Regions from separate parts of the Thiomonas sp. OC7 genome, predicted to be linked through region 1. Evidence: predicted binding sites of a transcription regulator. Region 1 holds the regulator's gene; the other holds the start of a gene.
The links. Region 1 encodes HrcA, which represses chaperone genes, less so after heat shock. Its sites were predicted from a motif close to TTAGCACTCNNNNNNNNNGAGTGCTAA; they were not measured.
Positions count from the first base shown of each region.

Region 1 (9,751 bases):
GTGACGGCCAGCACCTGCCGGTCAAGCCCCAGGCGGCGCAGCAGCCGTCCCACAGTTTGCGCCACGGCGCCGCCGATGCCTGCGTCCACCTCGTCGAAGATCAGGGTTTCGGTGTCTTGCAGGGCGCTGGTGGTCACGGCGACGGCCAGGGCGATGCGCGACAGCTCGCCGCCGCTGGCCACCTTGCCCAGCGCCCGCAGCTCCGCGCCGGGATGCGCCGCCACCTGCAGTTCCACCGCCTCCGCTCCGCGCGCGCCCACGGCGTCGAGCGGGGTGAGCGCCACATCGAAGCGCCCGCCGGGCATGCCCAGTTCCTGCATGGCCGCCTGCACCGCCTTGGCCAGTTGCTGCGCGGCCTTGCGGCGTTTCGTGCTCAGCTTGGCCGCCGCCTTCTGCAGCGCGGCCTGCGCGGCCTGTTCGGCGCTTTCCAGCGCGGGCAGGTCGATACTGCGGTCGAGCTGCTGGAGTTTGTCGCGCAGGGCGTGATGGGTTTGCGGCAGGTCGGCCGCCGCCACGCGATGCTTGCGTGCGAGATTCATCCAGCCCGAAAGCCGGGCGTCGAGTTCGGCCAGACGCTGCGGGTCGGCCTCGGTGCGCTCGGCCAGACGGCGCAGTTCGTGACTGAGGTCGCTCAGGCTGGTTTGCGCCGCGTCGATCTGCTGCACCAGCGGCTGCAGCCCGGCATCGACCTGCGCCGCTCGCTCCAGCGCCTGCTGCGCCTGCGCCAGCAAAGACAGCGCACTCACGTCCTCGCCGTCAAGCGCCCCCTGCGCCAGAGCGAAGTCTTCGAGCAGACTGCTGACATGCGCCAGTCGCTTGTGTTCGCTCTCCAGCGTGGCCCACTCGCCCACGGCGGGACGCAGACGATCGAGTTCCTCGCACTGCCACTGCAGGCGCTCGCGTTCTTCCGCCAACGCGCCGACGTCGCCTCTAGCCTGTTGCAAGGCCGCGTCGGCATCGCGCCACTGGGCCCAGGCGAGCGCGACGGCCCGGGCTTCGTCTTGCGCCCCGGCGTAGCCGTCGAGCAGGTGGGTGACGACTTCGCGCCGCACCAGCCCCTGATAGGCGTGCTGCCCATGAATGTCCACCAGCCATTCCCCCGCGGCCTTGAGTTGCGCGGCGGTGGCCGGACTGCCGTTGAGAAAGCCGCGCGACTTGCCCTGCGCGTCGATCACGCGGCGCAGCAGCAGCGTGTCGGCCTCGGCGGCGAATCCCTGCTCGTCCAGCCAGGCGACCAGCGGCGGGCTCAGGCTGAACTCGGCGCTGATCTCTGCGCGCTGCGCCCCCGCGCGCACCACACTGCTGTCGGCACGCTCGCCCAGCGCCAGCTTGAGCGCGTCGATCAGGATGGATTTGCCCGCGCCGGTTTCTCCGGTGAGCACGGTGAAGCCCCCCGCCAGATCGATGTCGAGCTCGGGAACGATGACAAAGTCGCGCAAATGCAGATGCAGCAGCATGTCTCAGGCGAAAAGACGCAAATGTTCAGGATTCATCGGGCACTTCATGCCAATGAAGTTTCCGGCGCAGGGTGGAGAAATAGCTCCAACCCGGCGGGTGAAGAAACACGCAGCGATGCGGCGCCTGCCCGATGCGGATGCGATCGCCGCCGATCAGCTCGGCATAGCTCTGCATGTCGAAGTTCACGCTCACGTCGCGCGGCGTGACGACCTCGATCACGATATCGGCACCGCCCGGCAGCACGATGGGGCGATTCGACAGGGTATGCGGCGCAATCGGCACCAGCACCACACCGTCCACGCTGGGGTACAGAATGGGCCCGTAGGCCGACAGCGCATAGGCCGTGGAGCCCGTCGGCGTGGCGACGATCAGGCCGTCTGCCCGCTGCACATACATGAAGCGCCCGTCCACCTCCACCTTCAGCTCCACCAGCCCCGACGCGCCGTTGCGATTGACCACCACATCATTCACCGCAATGGCGCTGAAAATGGTCTGCCCCGCACGCTCCACCGCGCCGCTGAGCATGGCGCGCTCCTCGCGCTCGAAGTCGCCGGCCATCAGTCCGTCGATCGCGGGCTCCCAGTCGCTGTCGGCGATATCGGTCATGAAGCCCAGCCGCCCTGCGTTGATGCCCACCAGCGGCACTTTCAGCGGAGCGAGCCTGCGAGCCGCACCCAGCATGGTGCCGTCGCCGCCCAGCACCACCGCCACCCAGCCGCCCTGCGCGGTGCGCTCGGCCAGTTCGCTGCTGCGCAGCACCGGGTAAGGCAGCTCGGTGTGCTGCGCGGTGAGCTCGCCCACCCACACATCCACCCCGGCCCGGCTCAGCCGCGCGGCGATCTCGCCAAGTTTGCGCTGCGCCTGCGGCGCCTGATATTTGCCGATCAGCAAGACCTGCTGGAACACGGTACGGGGCATGGAGTTCTTAGGTGAGGCACGGCGGAGAACACCGCCCTGACGGCAAATTACAGCACAGGCGCAAGTCCAGCGTAGCGCGTTGCGCCCGCGTGTCGTCTGCGCCCTAAAATTTGCGCATGGACGAACGCGCCCGACTGCTGCTCAAAACCCTGATCGAACACTACATCGCCGACGGTCAGCCGGTGGGTTCGCGCACGCTGTCGCGCGCTTCGGGGCTGGAGTTGTCCGCGGCCACCATCCGCAACGTCATGGCCGATCTCGAAGATATGGGCCTGATCGCCAGCCCGCACACCTCGGCCGGGCGCATTCCCACCCCGCGCGGCTACCGGGTGTTCGTCGACGCCATGCTCACCGCCCAGCCGCAGATGCCAACCGATCTGCTGCCGCAGACGCTGCAACAGCACATCGACACCGCCCCGCCGCAACAAGTGATGATGCGGGCGGCGCAGCTCATGTCCAGCCTGTCGCAATTCGTCGGCGTGGTGCTGGCGCCGCAGCGCAGCGCCGCGTTTCGCCACATCGAATTTCTGCAGTTGAGCGAACATCGCATTCTGCTCATCATCGTCAGCCCCGAGGGCGATGTGCAAAACCGCATGCTGCACTGGCCACACGCCCTCAGCCAGAACGAGCTCAACACCACAACCAACTACCTCAACGCCCATTTTTCCGGCCTGAGTTTCGAGCAGGTCGCGCAGAAACTCGGCAGCGAAGTCGAACACCTGCGCAGTGAACTCGTCGCCCTCATGCAGGCCGGCGTGCAGGCCGGCAGCCAGGCGCTGCAGCAGCCACAAGATCAAGTGGTCATCTCCGGGCAACAGCAATTGCTCGGCATCGGCGACTTTGCGGGCAATCTGGGCAAGCTGCGCCAGCTCTTCGATCTGTTCGAACAAAAAGCCCAGTTGCTCAAACTGATGGACGCCTCCGCCCGCGCCGATGGCGTGCGCATTTACATCGGCGGCGAAAGCGAGGCTGTGCCGTTCGAAGAACTCTCCGTCATCACCGCACCCTATGCGGCCGACGGCAAAGTGGTCGGCACCCTCGGCGTCATCGGCCCCACCCGCATGGCCTACGACCGCATGATTCAGATCGTGGACATCACCTCCAAGCTGGTGGGCAATGCGCTGAGCCAGCGGTAGGGCCTGTTAACGCGCCGCCGCGGCGGCTCACCGCACCAGCAGCACCGGCACCGTGGTGGACGCCACCACCTTGCTCGCCACAGACCCCATAACGAAGCCCTTGAGCGCCGAGTGGCCGTGCGTGCCCATGATGAGCAGGTCGGGCTGCAGACGCGTCACCTCGGCGGCGATCTGCTCGGCCGGGTCGCCCACCACAAAACGAGACTCGAACACCAGCCCGGCCTGTTTCAGCACGCCTTCAGCGGGCGCCAGCGCCTGCGCGCTGACGTCGCAGTAATACTCGTCCAGCGTGGCCTTGCTGAGCTGCGCGCGCGCCAGCGGCGTGCCGATGGGCAGCGCCACCGTGAGCAGGGTGATGCGCGGCGGCTCCTTGTATTGCCGCACCTGCTGCACCAAAACCTGCGCAGCCCGCGCGGTGTAAGTCGATCCGTCTACCGGTAGAACAATGTGCATTGGGCAACCCTCCTGTGCGGGCATTATGCCTGCCGCAACACGACCGCTCCCCGGCCTTTTTGCGATTTATACAGTCGAAAAAAAGCCGCCCGAAGGCGGCTTTCAAGGCAGTTGCTAGAGCAGCTTGCGCTGATCAGAACTTGTGACGGATGCCCAGGGCGAAGCCGCTGGACGATTGACCAGCAACACCCAGGTTCGCAGTGGAGGAATCGCCTACAGCCAGTGCCGTATTGGTGTCGTTGCTGATGTGCGAGTATGAGGTGTACAGGTTGGTACGCTTGGATAGGGAGTAGGTGTAACCGATAGCGTATTGCTTGGCCGTATTGTTTCCAGTGTCAGGGTTGGAAATCGTGTCCTTGACTTGCCCATAAGAAGCCAGCACCGCACCTGCGCCCACCGGGACGGAAGCGCCTAGCATCCATACAGTCCGCTTGCCGCTGGAAGCATCAACCTTCAGATCCTGATATAGACCTGTAACCTTGGCGATACCGAAATCATAGCCGCCAGTTACTTGCCAATGCTTGTCTGCGTTGCCGCTAGACGAATTCGCAGTCAAGCCATTGATATTGGTGATGCGCAAATAATCGAGCGTCGCGAACATCGGGCCGTTTTTGTACGCGCCGTTGAGTTCCCAGGCCCGGGTGGTGCTGCCACCTTGTGCCAGATTAACCGTTGCCGAGGTAGGAGCGAAAGAGTACACCGCAGTGCCAGTAAAGCCCATGAGATCAGGCGACACGTAAGCGACTGTTTGGTTCGCGCGTTGCACACTGGCGAATCGCACATTAGAGATGTTGTCGATGTTGCCCGTCAAACCAGCGCCAAACGGGTCAGCTGCGATTTCATCGTTCCACAAAGGAGTGTTCATACGGCCTGCAACAACCGTACCGAAACCGCCGGTCAGGCCGACAATCGACGTGCGCTGCATGAAGCCGCCGCCGCTGCAGTAGCCATTCGAATTGCCGCCAGTGCCGTTGGTGTTTTGATTGGTGCCTGCTGCGCAGAAACCGGTTTCAGCTTGGAAAATCGCCTTCAGACCGCCGCCCAGGTCTTCCGACCCCTTCAAGCCGATCCGAGAGGAGGACTGGCCGCCGGAATCCAGGCCCGTTGAAGACACGGTGCCCGTGCCCGACGAAGGCCGCAACCCGGTGAAATGGGTGACGCCCAGGTCGATGATGCCATAGAGCTGAACATTGCTGCCTTCTGCAAAGGCGCTGCTGGTAAAAGCGCCAACCACAGCCAGCGCGATGAGTGATTTTTTCATGATGGTTGCATCTCCAGGTTGTAAAGGGCCGACCGTGATGGCCGGTAAAGAGACGGGCTGCAGAGTTTTGCTCTGCTGTGCCCAGCTCGTCGCAGACCTAAAGCATTCCGCTTCCGAGACCTCAACAATTTAACAGTGCATCAGCGGCGATGCATATGGCAAGAGCAATTACCTCAGGTTTTTGTTGCCCCACAACAACAAAAAACAGCCCGCGGGCGGGCTGTTGAGTGCAGTCTGGCCGTCACGCCAGATTAGGTGATGCCCGCCAGAGCTGGCGGGCTGTCAGTCTCAGAACGAATGCAGAATGCCCACAGCGAAGCCGTTGGAGCCTTGGCCAGTGACACCCGCGCTGAAGTTGGTCGCGTCGTTGACGGCCAGTGCGGTGCCGGTGCGATTTGCGCCAGCAGAATCGTTGCTCATATGCGCATAGGAGGTGTAGAGCATGGTGCGCTTGGAGAGGTTGTAGCTGTAACCAATGGCGTATTGTTTCGCCTTGGAGGTGCTGAGTGATGTGCCCGTAGGTGCCAGCGACGTGCCGTATTGGCTGTACGACACCATCACCGCACCGGCGCCAACCGGCACGGTGGCGCCAAGCAACCAGGACGAATCGTTACCCGAGTAGTAGTCGGCGGTGCCGCGCTCATAAATGCCCGAGAGCTTGACCACGTTCAGGTCGTAAGAGCCGAACAACTGCCAGACCTTGTAAGCGCCATCGGCCACTGTGCTGCTAGGCGCAACGGTGACGTTGGTGACTTTGCTGTAGTTAGCGCCCACGGTCGCCGACCCGAAGGCATAGTTGCCGTTCAAAGACCACAGCTTGGTGGTGTTGCCGCCCTGGACTAAAGGAGCCGTTGCTGAGCCGTCGTTGAACGAGTAATCCGCCTGCACAGTCAGGCCAGACAGATTGGGAGAGATGTAGGTGATGGTTTGATTGCTGCGCAGTAGATAGTTGACTGCTGCACCTGAGGCATTTCCACCTTCGCCGCTCGGGCTAAGGCCATTAATGCCTAGGCTCAAGTTCGAGTACGCACCGGTAAAGCCCGCCTGGAACGGATCGTAGTTGACCTCGTTGTTGAACATGCTGGTGAAGTAGCGGCCCATCTGCACGGTACCGAAGTTGCCTTGCAAACCCAAAAGCGTGGTACGGCCCATGAAGCCGCTACCCGTACAGTAAGCAGAGCCGCCTGTGCCAGTCTGGTTGGTGCCCGCCGCACAAAAGCCGGTTTCCGCTTGGAAAATAGCCTTCAGGCCGCCGCCCAGGTCTTCTGTGCCCTTGAGACCGATGCGCGAGCCAGCGACCACGCCAGAGCTCAAGCCGGTATAAGACGCCGTACCACTTTTGCCTGAGGTGTCAGGTTGGCCGTTCACGGTCGGCGCCAGACCAGAGTAATGCGTCACACCCATATCGATAATGCCGTATAGCTGCACGCTGTCAGCCGCGAATGCCGAGCCCGAGAAGGCACCGACCACGGCCAGGGCGATAAGGGATTTTTTTGCGAAACCTTGGGTTTTAGTGAAACTTTGCGTTTTCATTCTGTGCTCCGTTAGGTTTGAAGTGTTCCGCTTCTCGACACACTCTCCAGGGCGATGTCTGAGCGGGCGGGGGAATGAACATGCAAACATTGATGTCATAGCATGCGTGTTAGAGATTTGATCGCGCTTGATGATTGTCCTCAAGCTTTTTTGCGGCTCTGGCCCAAAGTGTCATCAAAATGCAACATTGCAGACAGGCGCTGATGCGGCGGTCATTCCTGGGCCAACTCGACGCTGAAAGTCATCGTCGCCGTTTTTTCCAGCATGGCGCTGGCCGAGCAATACTTGGTATGCGAGAGCTCGACAGCCCGGCGAACCATGTCTTCGCGCAGATTCACTCCAGTCACGACGAAGTGCATATGGATGCGGGTGAACACCTTGGGATCGGTGGCGGCGCGCTCGGCGTCAAGTCGCACCTCGCAGCCGCGCACATCCTGCCGCGCTTTTTTGAGGATGTAGACCACGTCGTAGGCGGTGCAGCCGCCCGTGCCGGCGAGCACGGTTTCCATCGGCCGCGGCGCGAGGTTGTGGCCGCCGGGTTCGCCCGGTGCGCTGGCCGGGGCGCCGTCCATGCGTAGGGTGTGACCGGTTTCGGTGTGGGCGGTGAAGGCCATGCCGTCGTTGCCTTCCGCGTCTTTTCCTTCCCACTGCACGGTGCATTGCATCGATGTTTCTCCTGTTTCCTATTGAGGGGTGTTGCGATTGTCGGCGGTTCTGCAGGGGACCTACAATTGTTTGCATGGCTACCGTGACCTTAGACACGCACAAATTCATTCGCAAATTGCGCGAATCGGGCATGCCCGACGCTCAGGCCGAAGCGGTGGCTGATGCTTTTCGCGAAGCGCAAGGTGAGGCGGATCTGGCCACCAAACCGGATTTACGCGAGCTCGAACTGCGGCTGACGATCAAAATCGGCGGCATGCTGGTGATTGCAGTCGGCGTGCTGGCTGCAGTGCTGAAATTGCCTTAAACCCGAATTTCGTTGACTCGCGTCAATTTCGATGTGGGTGACATAGACGCGCAGAGGCAGATTCCCGCCAAAATCCAGAAAAATTCAATTATTTTTCAATGACTTACGCATAGAATAAGTGAATACTTATTTAACAATACCATGATGCACAGATGGGCTATGCAAGATACATAAGCATCCTCTAATATTGCATCATGCGTTGAGTTTGACGCACCAATTGTCTCCTCCACCTCCTCCTTTGGTGGATTCTTACCCGGGCCGATGATCATCATCCGCCCGGGTATTTTTTTGCCCGGTTTTTCATAGCGCCCAAGCCAGACCTGCCACAGTGATGTAGCGCAGGCTGCGGCCGAGCAGCATCCACGCGGCGCAGGCCCAGGCGTTGATGCGCAGCCAGCCGGCCACGACCACGAGGGCATCCCCGATGCCAGGCACCCAGGCCAGCACGGTGATGGGCGCGCCCCAGTGGCGCACTTGCGGCGCCCAGCGCCAAGCGTCGGGGGTCTGCCAATGGCGCACCCAGCGTCCGAGCGCGTAGGTGGTCATGCCGCCGAGGGTATTGGAGGCGGTGGCGACGAGCACAGCCAGCATGGTGTGTTGCGGCTGCGCGGCAATCACCACCAGCAGCACGGCTTCGGAACTGAAGGGGATGAGGGTGGCCGCCGCAAAGCTGAGCGCCGCCAACACGTAAAGCCCTCCCGGTCCGGAAGCGGACTGCAGCAATTCATGCCACATACCGAGGGCGGCGCCAGCCCAATCGGGCGGCATCAGCACGGCCATGTCTGCAAGGTGCGATCAGCGGGGTTCATAGAATCGGTTCTTTTGCTATGGGAAGATCCAAATGGCCGCGAAGCATACCGACTATCTACAGCGTATTTTGAACGCACGGGTGTATGACGTGGCGATTGAATCGGCGCTGGAGCCCGCGCGCAATCTGTCGCGCCGCCTGCACAACAAGGTGCTGTTCAAGCGCGAAGACACGCAGCCGGTGTTCAGCTTCAAGCTGCGCGGGGCGTACAACAAGATGTCGCGGCTGACCGAGGCCGAACGCAAGCGCGGCGTGATTTGCGCGTCGGCGGGCAACCACGCGCAGGGCGTGGCGCTGTCGGCGCACCGGCTGGGTTGCCGCGCGGTGATCGTGATGCCCGCCACCACGCCGAAGGTGAAAATCGACGCGGTGCGCGCTTTTGGCGGCGCCAGCGTGGACGTGGTGCTGCAAGGCGACAGCTATAGCGACGCTTACGCCCACGCCCTCACGCTGCAGGACAAACAAGGGCTGACTTTCGTCCACCCGTTCGACGACCCGGACGTGATCGCGGGCCAGGGCACCATCGGCATGGAAATTCTGCGCCAGCACCAGGCGCCGATTCATGCGGTGTTTTGCGCCATCGGCGGCGGCGGGCTGATCTCGGGGGTGGCCGCTTACATCAAGGCGGTGCGGCCGGAGATCAAGGTGATCGGGGTACAGACGGTCGATTCCGACGCCATGCTGCGCAGCGTGCAGGCGGGCCGTCGGGTCACGCTGTCTGAAGTGGGGCTGTTTTGCGACGGCACGGCGGTGAAGCAGGTCGGGCGCGAGACCTTCCGCCTGGTGCGCGATCTGGTGGACGATTTCGTCGTGGTCGATACCGACGCGGTGAGCGCCGCAATCAAGGACGTGTTCGAAGACACTCGCAGCGTGCTGGAGCCCTCTGGCGCGATGTCGGTCGCCGCCGTCAAGGCCTATTGCGCGCAGCATCAGATCAAGCGCGAAACCCTCGTGGCCGTGACCTGCGGGGCGAACATGAATTTCGACCGCCTGCGCTTCGTCGCCGAGCGCGCCGAGGTGGGCGAGGCGCGCGAGGCGCTGTTTGCCGTGACCATTCCCGAAAAGCCGGGCAGCTTTCGCCGCCTGTGCCGGCTGGTGGGTGCGCGCAATGTGACCGAATTCACCTATCGCATCAAGCGGCCGGAAGAGGCGCATGTATTCGTCGGCCTGACGGTCAACGGCCGCGAGGATGCGCAGAAAATGGCGCAGACTTT
Region 1 is NZ_LR131953.1:1,523,236-1,532,986, forward strand. Features, by position in the region: gene recN (DNA repair protein RecN) at 1-1,457, opposite strand, end outside; gene BIO17B3_RS07345 (NAD kinase) at 1,483-2,376, opposite strand; gene hrcA (heat-inducible transcriptional repressor HrcA) at 2,493-3,512, shown strand; gene BIO17B3_RS07355 (universal stress protein) at 3,540-3,965, opposite strand; gene BIO17B3_RS07360 (porin) at 4,099-5,226, opposite strand; gene BIO17B3_RS07365 (porin) at 5,515-6,759, opposite strand; gene BIO17B3_RS07370 (OsmC family protein) at 6,972-7,424, opposite strand; gene BIO17B3_RS07375 (hypothetical protein) at 7,499-7,729, shown strand; gene BIO17B3_RS07380 (YqaA family protein) at 8,030-8,509, opposite strand; gene ilvA (threonine ammonia-lyase, biosynthetic) at 8,571-9,751, shown strand, end outside.

Region 2 (9,751 bases), 1.3 Mb from region 1:
TAAGCCGCCAGCAGAATCACGGCAAACCCCAGGCCGAGCAGAATCAGCAGCCCGATGACATAGAGCGCCGCCTGCACCCCGCCCAGAAACGCCGGGGCGAAACCGCGGATCGGCTGGTCATACGCCTGATCGACCAGCATCAGCCCGCTGGCATTCATGCCCACAACGATGATGATCGTGCCGAGCAGACTCATCAGCATCGTCACCGCGTAACTGCCCGAGCTCATGCCCGCCGCCGCGCCCCCGCTGATCGCCAGCCCGCCGAGCACGAAGCTGCCCGCCAGCATGGCCAGCGCGCGCCAGTTGTGCAGCGCCTCGTAGCTGCGCAGCAGCACGCCGAGGTTGTTGGTGGTTTTCACGGTCATGATGTCCTCCCTGGACGGTGGTGAAGTTTGGTCGGGTCAAACCCGGTACACGCTCTTACGGATTGTTTTGTTCCGACGAATTGGGGCATTCGGGAATCTTGCCCCACAGCGGATCGGGCGACAGCGGCGCGCCGCAATACTTCCAGCGCGTTTCCTGAATGCAGAGTTGCTGGGTGAAAAAATTACCCTTGGTCTGACAGGCCGCAAGCGCGGCGCGCAGGGCTTCGACCCGTCCCGTCGGCTTGGGTGGTGCGGCGTGAGGCACGGGCTCTGCGACGGACGCGGGGGCCTGCGTCGGCTGAGGCGCTGGCGCCGCAGGGCGCGCAGGCGCAGCAACGGGCGCAAAGGTCTCCGGCTGGGCCTGACGCTGCGGCACCGCCGGAGCAGGCGTGGCCGTGCTGGGCTTGCGCACGACAGGCTCAGGCTTGGGTGCGACCGCAGGCGGCGGCGGCGACGCCGCCGGTGTGGTCGGCACGGCCTGCGACGCTGGGGCAGGCGCGGCCGCAGCGGTGCGGGATGCACTCGCCGCCGTTGACTGAACCGGGGCCGACGCCGCAAACGCCGCCTCGCTCGCACCTACGGAAGCGCCCGTCTTGTCTTGCTGCGGAGGTTGCATCGACCACCACAGCCCTCCCCCGCCTATGAGCAGCAGCGCAATCACGCCCGTGGCGATACCGCCGATGAGAAACGCGTTGCTGCCCTTCACCGGCTGCTGGGCGCCTTGGCCGCGCCCGGATCGAGGCGATTGATCGGGCGAGGCACTGCTGCGGGGCGGCGGCGCGGCGCGGGCCGCCTGTGCACGCTCGCGTATTTCCGCTTCCAACCGGGCCGTGGCGGCAAGGCGCTCGGCCTCGCGCTGCGCGCGCTCACGCTGCGCGGTCTGTTCGGCTTCTCGCGCAGCCGCAGCCGCGGCGGCTTCTGCTTCTTTCTCCGCCTGCTGCTGCTTCGCGCGCTGCAGTTGCGCCTGTGCCTGCGCTTGCCGATCAGCGGCCTCCTGAGCCTGTCGCTCGGCTTGCCGCCGGGACTGCTCGGCCTCGGCTTCGGCCCGTCTCGCCTCTTCAGCCCGGCGCGCCTCTTCGTCTCTCAAGGCCTGTGCATCGCGCTGCGCCTGAAGTTGCGCCGCCTGAAGTTGCTCCGCCTGCTCGGCTTGCTGGCTCGCCTCATTCTGGGGATGGGGGGCAGCGGCCTCTGGGGGCTGCATCGGCTTGACCTGAGTCGGCAACAACGCGCCGCACTGTCGGCAAAACTTGGCGTCTTCTTGATTCTGCGTGCCGCATTGGGTACAAAAACGTGGCATGTTGGCCCCCAGATCGAAATGGCAACGATCTTAGCGAGAGCGTTGACAGCTTCATGCGTTTTCCATGACAAAAAAGCCCGCCATCCTTGCGGATGGCGGGCTTGCGTTGCAGCAGGCTGCTGGACGAGACCTGGAATTACATGCCCATGTCGCCCATGCCGCCCATACCGCCGCCGGGCATGGCGGGTGCGCTATCGTCCTTCGGCGCCTCGGCCACCATGCACTCGGTGGTCAGCATCAGAGCCGCCACGGAGGCGGCGTTCTGCAGCGCGGTGCGGGTGACCTTGGTCGGGTCGAGAATGCCCATATCCAGCATATCGCCGTAGGTGTCATTGGCGGCGTTGAAGCCAAAATTGCCCTTGCCTTCAAGCACCTTGTTGATCACCACGCTGGGCTCGCCACCGGCGTTGGCAACGATTTCGCGCAGCGGCTGTTCAATGGCACGCAGCACGATCTTGATGCCAGCTTCCTGGTCGTGGTTGTCGCCCTTGATCTCGCCCGCGGCCTGACGGGCACGCAGCAGGGCCACGCCGCCGCCAGCCACAATGCCTTCTTCCACCGCAGCGCGGGTCGCGTGCAGGGCGTCTTCGACACGAGCCTTCTTCTCTTTCATTTCCATCTCGGTGGCGGCGCCGACCTTGATGACGGCCACACCACCGGCCAGCTTGGCAACGCGCTCTTGCAGCTTTTCGCGGTCGTAATCAGAGGTGGCTTCTTCGATCTGGATGCGGATCTGCTTGACGCGAGCTTCGATGTCCGCGGCCACACCAGCGCCGTCGATGACGATGGTGTTTTCCTTGCCGACTTCGATGCGCTTGGCCTGGCCCAGATCGGCCAGCGTCACCTTCTCCAGCGTCAGGCCGACTTCTTCGGCGATGACCTTGCCGCCGGTGAGGATGGCGATGTCTTCCAGCATGGCCTTGCGACGGTCACCGAAGCCCGGCGCCTTGACGGCCACGGTCTTGAGGATGCCGCGGATGCTGTTGACCACCAGGGTGGCCAGCGCTTCGCCGTCCACGTCTTCAGCGATGATCAGCAGCGGACGGCTGGACTTGGCCACTTGCTCCAGCGCGGGCAGCAGGTCGCGGATGTTGGAGATTTTCTTGTCATGCAGCAGCACGAACGGGTTGTCGAGCACGGCAACCTGTTTGTCCTGGTTGTTGATGAAGTAGGGCGACAGATAGCCACGGTCGAACTGCATGCCTTCGACGATGTCGAGTTCGTTTTCCAGGCTCTTGCCGTCTTCGACGGTGATCACGCCTTCCTTGCCCACCTTGTCCATCGCCTCAGCGATGATCTGGCCGACATTCGCGTCGCTGTTGGCCGAGATGGAGCCGACCTGCGCGATTTCCTTGGTGTTGGAGCAAGGCTTGGAGGCCTTCTTCAACTCTTCGACCAGCGAGGTGACCGCTTTGTCGATGCCGCGCTTGAGGTCCATCGGGTTCATTCCGGCGGCCACATACTTCATGCCTTCGCGCACGATGGCCTGGGCCAGCACGGTGGCGGTGGTGGTGCCGTCACCGGCGTTGTCGGAGGTCTTGGAAGCGACTTCCTTGACCATCTGCGCGCCCATGTTCTGCAACTTGTCCTTCAGCTCGATTTCCTTGGCCACGGACACACCGTCCTTGGTCACGGTGGGGGCGCCGAACGAGCGCTCGAGCACCACATTGCGGCCCTTGGGGCCCAGGGTCGTCTTGACAGCGTTGGCGAGAATGTTCACGCCTTCCACCATGCGGGCGCGGGCGTCCGCACCAAAAATCACGTCTTTTGCAGCCATTGAAATTCTCCGTAAATTTGCAGTTGAAGCAGGAATCAGATCACGCGAATGACGTGAATTACTTCTCGATGACGGCCATCAGGTCGTCTTCGCGCATCACCATCAGTTCGTCGCCGTCGACCTTGACGGTCTGACCGGCGTATTTGCCGAACAGCACGCGGTCGCCCACCTTCACTGCCATGGCCACCAGCTTGCCCTGGTCGTCATGCTTGCCCGGCCCTACGGCCAGCACTTCGCCTTGATCGGGCTTTTCCGCCGCGCTGCCCGGGATCACGATGCCCGAGGCGGTAGTGGTTTCTTGTTCGATACGCTTGACCACGACACGGTCATGCAGAGGGCGCAATTTCATGCAAATCTCCTGAAGTTTGTGGAAAACCGGGCGCCTGCTCGGAGCCCAATGACAAACCGCCTCCCGGACGATGCCCGGAACCGACGGCCAGAAACCCATTTTGAAGGCGCGTACATGACAGTGCGATGAAGCCGTTGTTAGCACTCACCTTCAACGAGTGCTAATTATAGGGACGGCCTTTCGGGTTTCAAGAGCCAGCGCACAAACCCCGCGAGCGGAGGTGATCGCCAAGAAGTCCGCCGAGAGGTCGCCCGCCGCCTCAGTGCCCAGCCAACCGCGTCACCAAATGTACATACGGTAAATATTGGAAAGAATCGACCGTTCGTCGCCAGATTCACACCGTTCGTCGGCTCGCTGCGGCAGTTTGTGCAAAGCAATTCCACAATGCGCGCAAGGAGAGTTCATCCATGCAGCGCAACCGCGGTTTCACCCTGATTGAACTGATGATCGTCGTGGCGGTCGTCGCCATTCTGTCGGCCATCGCCATTCCGGCCTACACCAGCTACGTCACTCGCAGCAAGCTGACCGAAGCGTTCTCGAACCTCTCCAGCATGAGCGTGGCCCTGCAGCAGTACTACCAGGACAACCGGACCTATGTTGGCGCTCCCATCTGCGCGACACCGCCCGCCGGAAAGGATTACCAGTTCAGTTGCCCCACCCTGACGGCGACGACTTTCACCCTCACCGCTACGCCGACGGGCGGCCTCGTCGCACCCAGCTACGCCATCGACCAGGACGGCAATAAATACACCACCAGCGTGCCCGCCTCAGGCTGGGTCATGCCACCCGGAACCAGTTCCCCGCCATTGCCCGCTGGAACCACATCGAATGGCTGGGCGCGCGATCAATCCGGAAACACCTGACATGTCCCTCATCAAGTCACGTCAGACGGGCTTCACCCTCATCGAAATGATGGTGACCATCGCCATCGCCGCCCTCCTCGGCCTGATGGTCGTGCCCAATCTGGTGAGCATGGTCGATTCCGGCAAAACCTCGGTGCTGGTCAACAAGTTTCCACAAGACGTGGCCTGGGCGCGCAATCAGGCGGTGACCACGCAGCAGCCGGTCACCATCACCCTTGGGGCAAACAACACCTGCACCTGGAGCACTAGTGTGGGCGGAACGGTGATTGCGGAGCACTCAATGTCACCAACCCAAATCGCCAACAGCTACCCGGGCATTACCTGCAACATCACCGGCGGCAACACGCAGACGCTCACTTTCGATAGCCAAGGCTTCATCAACACCGCGCCCACCATCACCGTGACTGCTGCGCAAGGCCAGACCTGGACGCTGCAGGTACTCGCCTCGGGCAGTGTGATTCTCAACGCCAACACCGCATCATGACGCGCCTATTCACCTCCCCTGCCCGCGCCGCAATGCATCAGGCCGGGATGTCGCTCATCAGCGTGCTGGTCGCCATCGTCGTTTTCAGTTTAGGCATGCTCAGCATCGCCTCGCTTTACAGCCTGGCCGTACCTGCCGTCACCAGCAACCAATACGCCACCGACACCGCTGCCTTCGGCAACCAATTCTGGGCATTGGTGCAAGCCAACCCAGCGGTAGTCGGTCAATTGGCGGCAGGCACTTCTACCTACACATCGAGCACGTCGGGCTCTGCCCCGCCAGCGTTACAGCCCTTTCTCGCCAATGTATTCAGCAATCCCGCAACCATGCTGCCCAATGCCAAGGTCACCATCACCCCCGGCCCCGATGCGCAAGGCAACGCCTGCAGTGCCGCTTCCTGCGGCCTCGGTTTGCAAATCCAGTGGAGCAACGTCGGGGGCGCCAATAGCGGCAACGCCTTGCGCACACAGAACTACAACTTCCAGCTGGGGTTTTGACATGCGACACCTCTGCCAGCGTTCTACGGCCACACATCAGCGCGGCCTGAGCCTTGTCGAATTGATGATCGCCCTGGTGATCGGGCTGATTTTTTCCATCGCCATCCTGGTGGTGCAATCATCGCTGACCAAGCAGAACGTCCAGATGTCGGACGTCTCGCAGCGTGACGATCAGGCCCGCGCCGCGCTCAACCTCGTCACCCGCGACCTCAGCAATGCTGGCTTCATGCTGGGCGGCGTACAGCCCGCATGCAGTGCCACACTGGCCTACGACAACGCAGGGGCCATGCCCGGTGTGTTCAACCAGTACCCCGTGTCGGCCGTATCGCAAACCACATCCCCGGCGCTGCCCACGGCCAGCGCGCAGCCCGCGCTGGCACCCACCTCCTACACCGCCACACCCACAGACATGCTCAGCATTTACGTGGCAAAAAGCGGCGTGGCTCCGCAGCCAGCCGGCGCGGCGATGACCTTAATCAATAGCACCCTGGTGAATGCCGCCCCAAATAAGGGATCAACTAACAGTGGACCTGTCGTCACGACACAACTACCGCTGAACAGCGTCACCGGAATCAATGGCGGCATGGTGGGTTACTTGCGCTTTTTTCTGAGAAACGGCCAACAGGCCCCTCAATGGGTCTGCATCCGCGTGCCGATCGTGGGCGCTGCGAACACTCAGACACCAAATCCGATTAACAGCCTTGACCCAACCCTGTTTCCAAGCAACGGTTACAGCGGATTCAATTCCGCACTGCAATCAGAGAAATTCTTGGCCAATGGCGTCGATCTTTCCAACGCCTACTTTCCGGCGCCGACACGGTTTTATCTCCCCTTTCATGACCCGGCCAACAAAGATCGGATCTTGGTGGTGTATTACATCGCCCTGTCCAATCCAGGCGCTGCGCCGGGAACTGCGGGCAACTATCCCATGCTCATGCGAAGCGAAATCAACGCGCTTAATGACCAAATCATCACACCCCCAACTCCCGTCGCCGCAGGTGTGGTGAGCCTGCAGATCTTGTTTGGCGTGGATGAAACCAACTCAGGCGCAATTACCAATTACCTGAACTGGAGTGACGTGGTGAGCAATCACTTCACGGGCAGCGTGCGTAGCGTGCTGTTTGGAATCATTTCCAAAACATTGCACAGCGACCCCAAGTACAACGCCCCCAGCGCAATCAACATCATGCCGACAACAGCAACTTTGCCAAGCACCGGGCCCGTGGCCTCTGACAGTTTCAAGCCTTATAACGTGCCCAGCGCATACGCAAATGATCGATTTTCCGTGCTGCAGTCGGAAGTTGCCGTGAGGAATCAAATATGGCCGCGCTGAAAGCGCCCTTGCAGCGCAAACCCCAGCGGTCCCCTGAGCAGCAAGGCTATGTGCTGCTGCTCACCCTCATCACCCTGCTCGTGCTCTTATTCGGCGTGTTGTTCACCATGCGCGGCGCGGCGCTGCAAACCGTGATGACTGGCAATACCGTGCAACGGCAAAAGGACGTACAGGCCAGCGACATTGCCCTGCGGGTGATTCAGCAAACGCTAACCAACGCCTCGAACAACGCGGGCGGTGTGGCTCTCGAATACATCTCACCGCAGCCCGCCTGGTTTTCCTCACCCTCAAACAGCACTGCAGCTTGGTGGCCAACCCCCAGTGCGACCTACTGGACGCAAGCGATCAACGCTGGAACCGCCTATTCGGTGCCCCTCCCGGCAGGAACGTCTGCTCATGCCTGGGCTCTTGTCGTGTCTGCCAATCTACCCCCAGACTCCGCAGGCTGCTCCTTCTACGACATCTTCATTCACACGATAGAAGCGAACAACGTCACCGCAGCCAACACCGAAGCCCTGTTCAAACTTTGCTCGTGAGCATCATGAAATCCCATATCCGTTCAGCAGTCTCTCTCTCGGTCTCTTTGGCACTGATGCTCTCGCCCTTTGCCACAGCACCTAGCGAGGCCCAAACGACCGGTACGCCTGACCGCCCGCAAATCGTCATCGCCATCGGCAACTCGCAGTCGATGGACGGCGACCTCAGCGGCGCCATCATGACCGGATCGGGCAATCTCTCCAGCGGCCTGACCAGCCTGTACAACAGCAGTTCGCCGGTCAACTACTCAGTGCCCTCCGGCTTCACACCGCCGATGACCCCGAGCCAGACCGCCTCGGCGCCCTATACCTACAACAACAACGGCACCCTGGTGGACAACGGCGCCAGCCGACTGAATGTGGCCAAGGCCGGTCTATCCTCGGTGCTCAGCCAGTATCTCCCCAGCATGGACTTTGCGCTGGAAGACTATTCAACCTCGGGGACGAGCCTTTACACCACTTGGGTGTATTACATGTCACCGAGCGGCGGTTTCACTTTCGCCAACAGTCTGCCGACCAACGGTTTCACCAGCTACGCGGCTTACCAGAGCTTTAATGCAGCAAATCCGAATGCCTCCCCCCCACCCACGCGCTGGGTCAATAACCCCTGTTACAAATACGGCAGCGCCTCGTCTTCGGTCAAGAGTTACTGCACTAGTTTGTCGAAATCCGGCTTGTATGGCAGCAGCGCGAGTTCCGCTGCCAGCACGCTGTCAGGCAATCAATACATGCAGATCGGCGCCTCTAGCGACGACCCGAACGTGAACGACGTGCTCTATTCGAATGGGAACTCAGGACTATTCGTGTCATACAACGGGCCCAATCCGGCGTCACCCTATCCACCAAATTTCAGCCTTAACGACTACGAAAACGGCTCGATTTACGTTTCCTACGCTAGCACTTCCCCCAAACAAGGCACATATGGCAACTTTGGCACCAGTCCGACAAATGCTGGCTATGTGCCGTACTCGCCTCAGGTGGTCTATGCCCAGCGCGGCTTTGGCTACTACGTGCAAAGCCTCAACGCGACCGGCGGCAACCAGGTCGTTTCCATGACCAATCTGGGCACAAATCCCAGCACATCTGCAGTCAACACGGCACTGACGCCTTTCACCACAGCGTTAAAGCCAGAGACCAACAATTCATCGTCCAGCGAGATCAAGGCGCTGGCCTATCAGTCTCCGACGGCGGGGCTGGTGCAGGGCGCGGGCAATGTGTTGAGTAATCTCACCGCTTCTTGCGCAGGTCAATACGTCATTTTGGTGACGGATGGCCTGCCAACGATGGACTTGAACGGCAATAACTGGCCGCCGCTGGGCAGCGCTGCGGGACAGGGTTATGGGGTCAATGCCGCGTTCTATGGCATTGCAGGCGACTCCAACCACGGTATCAACGACGATAGCGGCAACGTTCCCAGCGGTCAGACCCAGGGTGGCTTGGACAGCAGCAAGACCAATGACCAAGCGCTGATCGACACCATCACCGCCATTCAGGCGCTGAACAAAAAGGGCATCAAGACCTATGTCGTCGGCCTTGGCGCGGGTGTGGACGCCAACGCGAATCCCGCAGCCAATTACGCCCTCAACGCCATGGCCATTGCCGGTGGCACGGGGACGGAATACCCGGCAAATAATGTGAGCGCATTCAACGCAGCTCTGGGAAGCATCGCCGCACAGATTTTCGGCACTATCAACGTATCCGCACCAGTGGCGCCGTCACGCCTGCCAGCTGGTGGGCTGATTTATACCGCGACCTCCAACAACAACTCAGGTGAGTTAGCCGGGCATGTTCAGGCTTTCCGCACCGTTGCTGCACCGACCACAGGCGCCAGTGCCCCCATCGGCACGGCAAGCGGCCCTGCGCTTTGGGACGTGGGCGATCCGCAATACGGACTCATGACGGCGGCGAATCGGCAGGCCAATCTGTATTCCACCGTGTCGGCAAATAGTGGAACGGCACGCTCTGTTGCGACTCTTGCACAAATGGGCGCAGCTTCAGGCACCTACTCTGACCAAGCGGCTTTCGGATTCACCGCGGCCAGCCCAGCGATACCGAATATTCAGACCATTCTTTATTACACCTGGGATCCCTCCTACAACACGACAGGAGACACCACCTCCCCGGCCTACCCTGCCGGGCCAAGCGGATATTCCTATCTTGCGGGGCGACAGCTCAACTGGATGCTCGGGAGCTTCAGCCCGAATGATCAGTTGCAGTATTTGGCCCCACCATCAGACCAGTACTTAGGGG
Region 2 is NZ_LR131953.1:2,868,020-2,877,770, reverse strand. Features, by position in the region: gene BIO17B3_RS13810 (zinc ribbon domain-containing protein) at 1-365, opposite strand, end outside; gene BIO17B3_RS13805 (zinc ribbon domain-containing protein) at 421-1,662, opposite strand; gene groL (chaperonin GroEL) at 1,799-3,439, opposite strand; gene groES (co-chaperone GroES) at 3,498-3,788, opposite strand; gene BIO17B3_RS13790 (type IV pilin protein) at 4,196-4,651, shown strand; gene BIO17B3_RS13785 (GspH/FimT family pseudopilin) at 4,653-5,135, shown strand; gene BIO17B3_RS13780 (prepilin-type N-terminal cleavage/methylation domain-containing protein) at 5,132-5,632, shown strand; gene BIO17B3_RS13775 (PilW family protein) at 5,634-6,965, shown strand; gene BIO17B3_RS13770 (hypothetical protein) at 6,953-7,501, shown strand; gene BIO17B3_RS13765 (hypothetical protein) at 7,507-9,751, shown strand, end outside.
Region 2: a site for HrcA is predicted at 3,926-3,952, ahead of groES (co-chaperone GroES). Genes of this name have one in related genera too.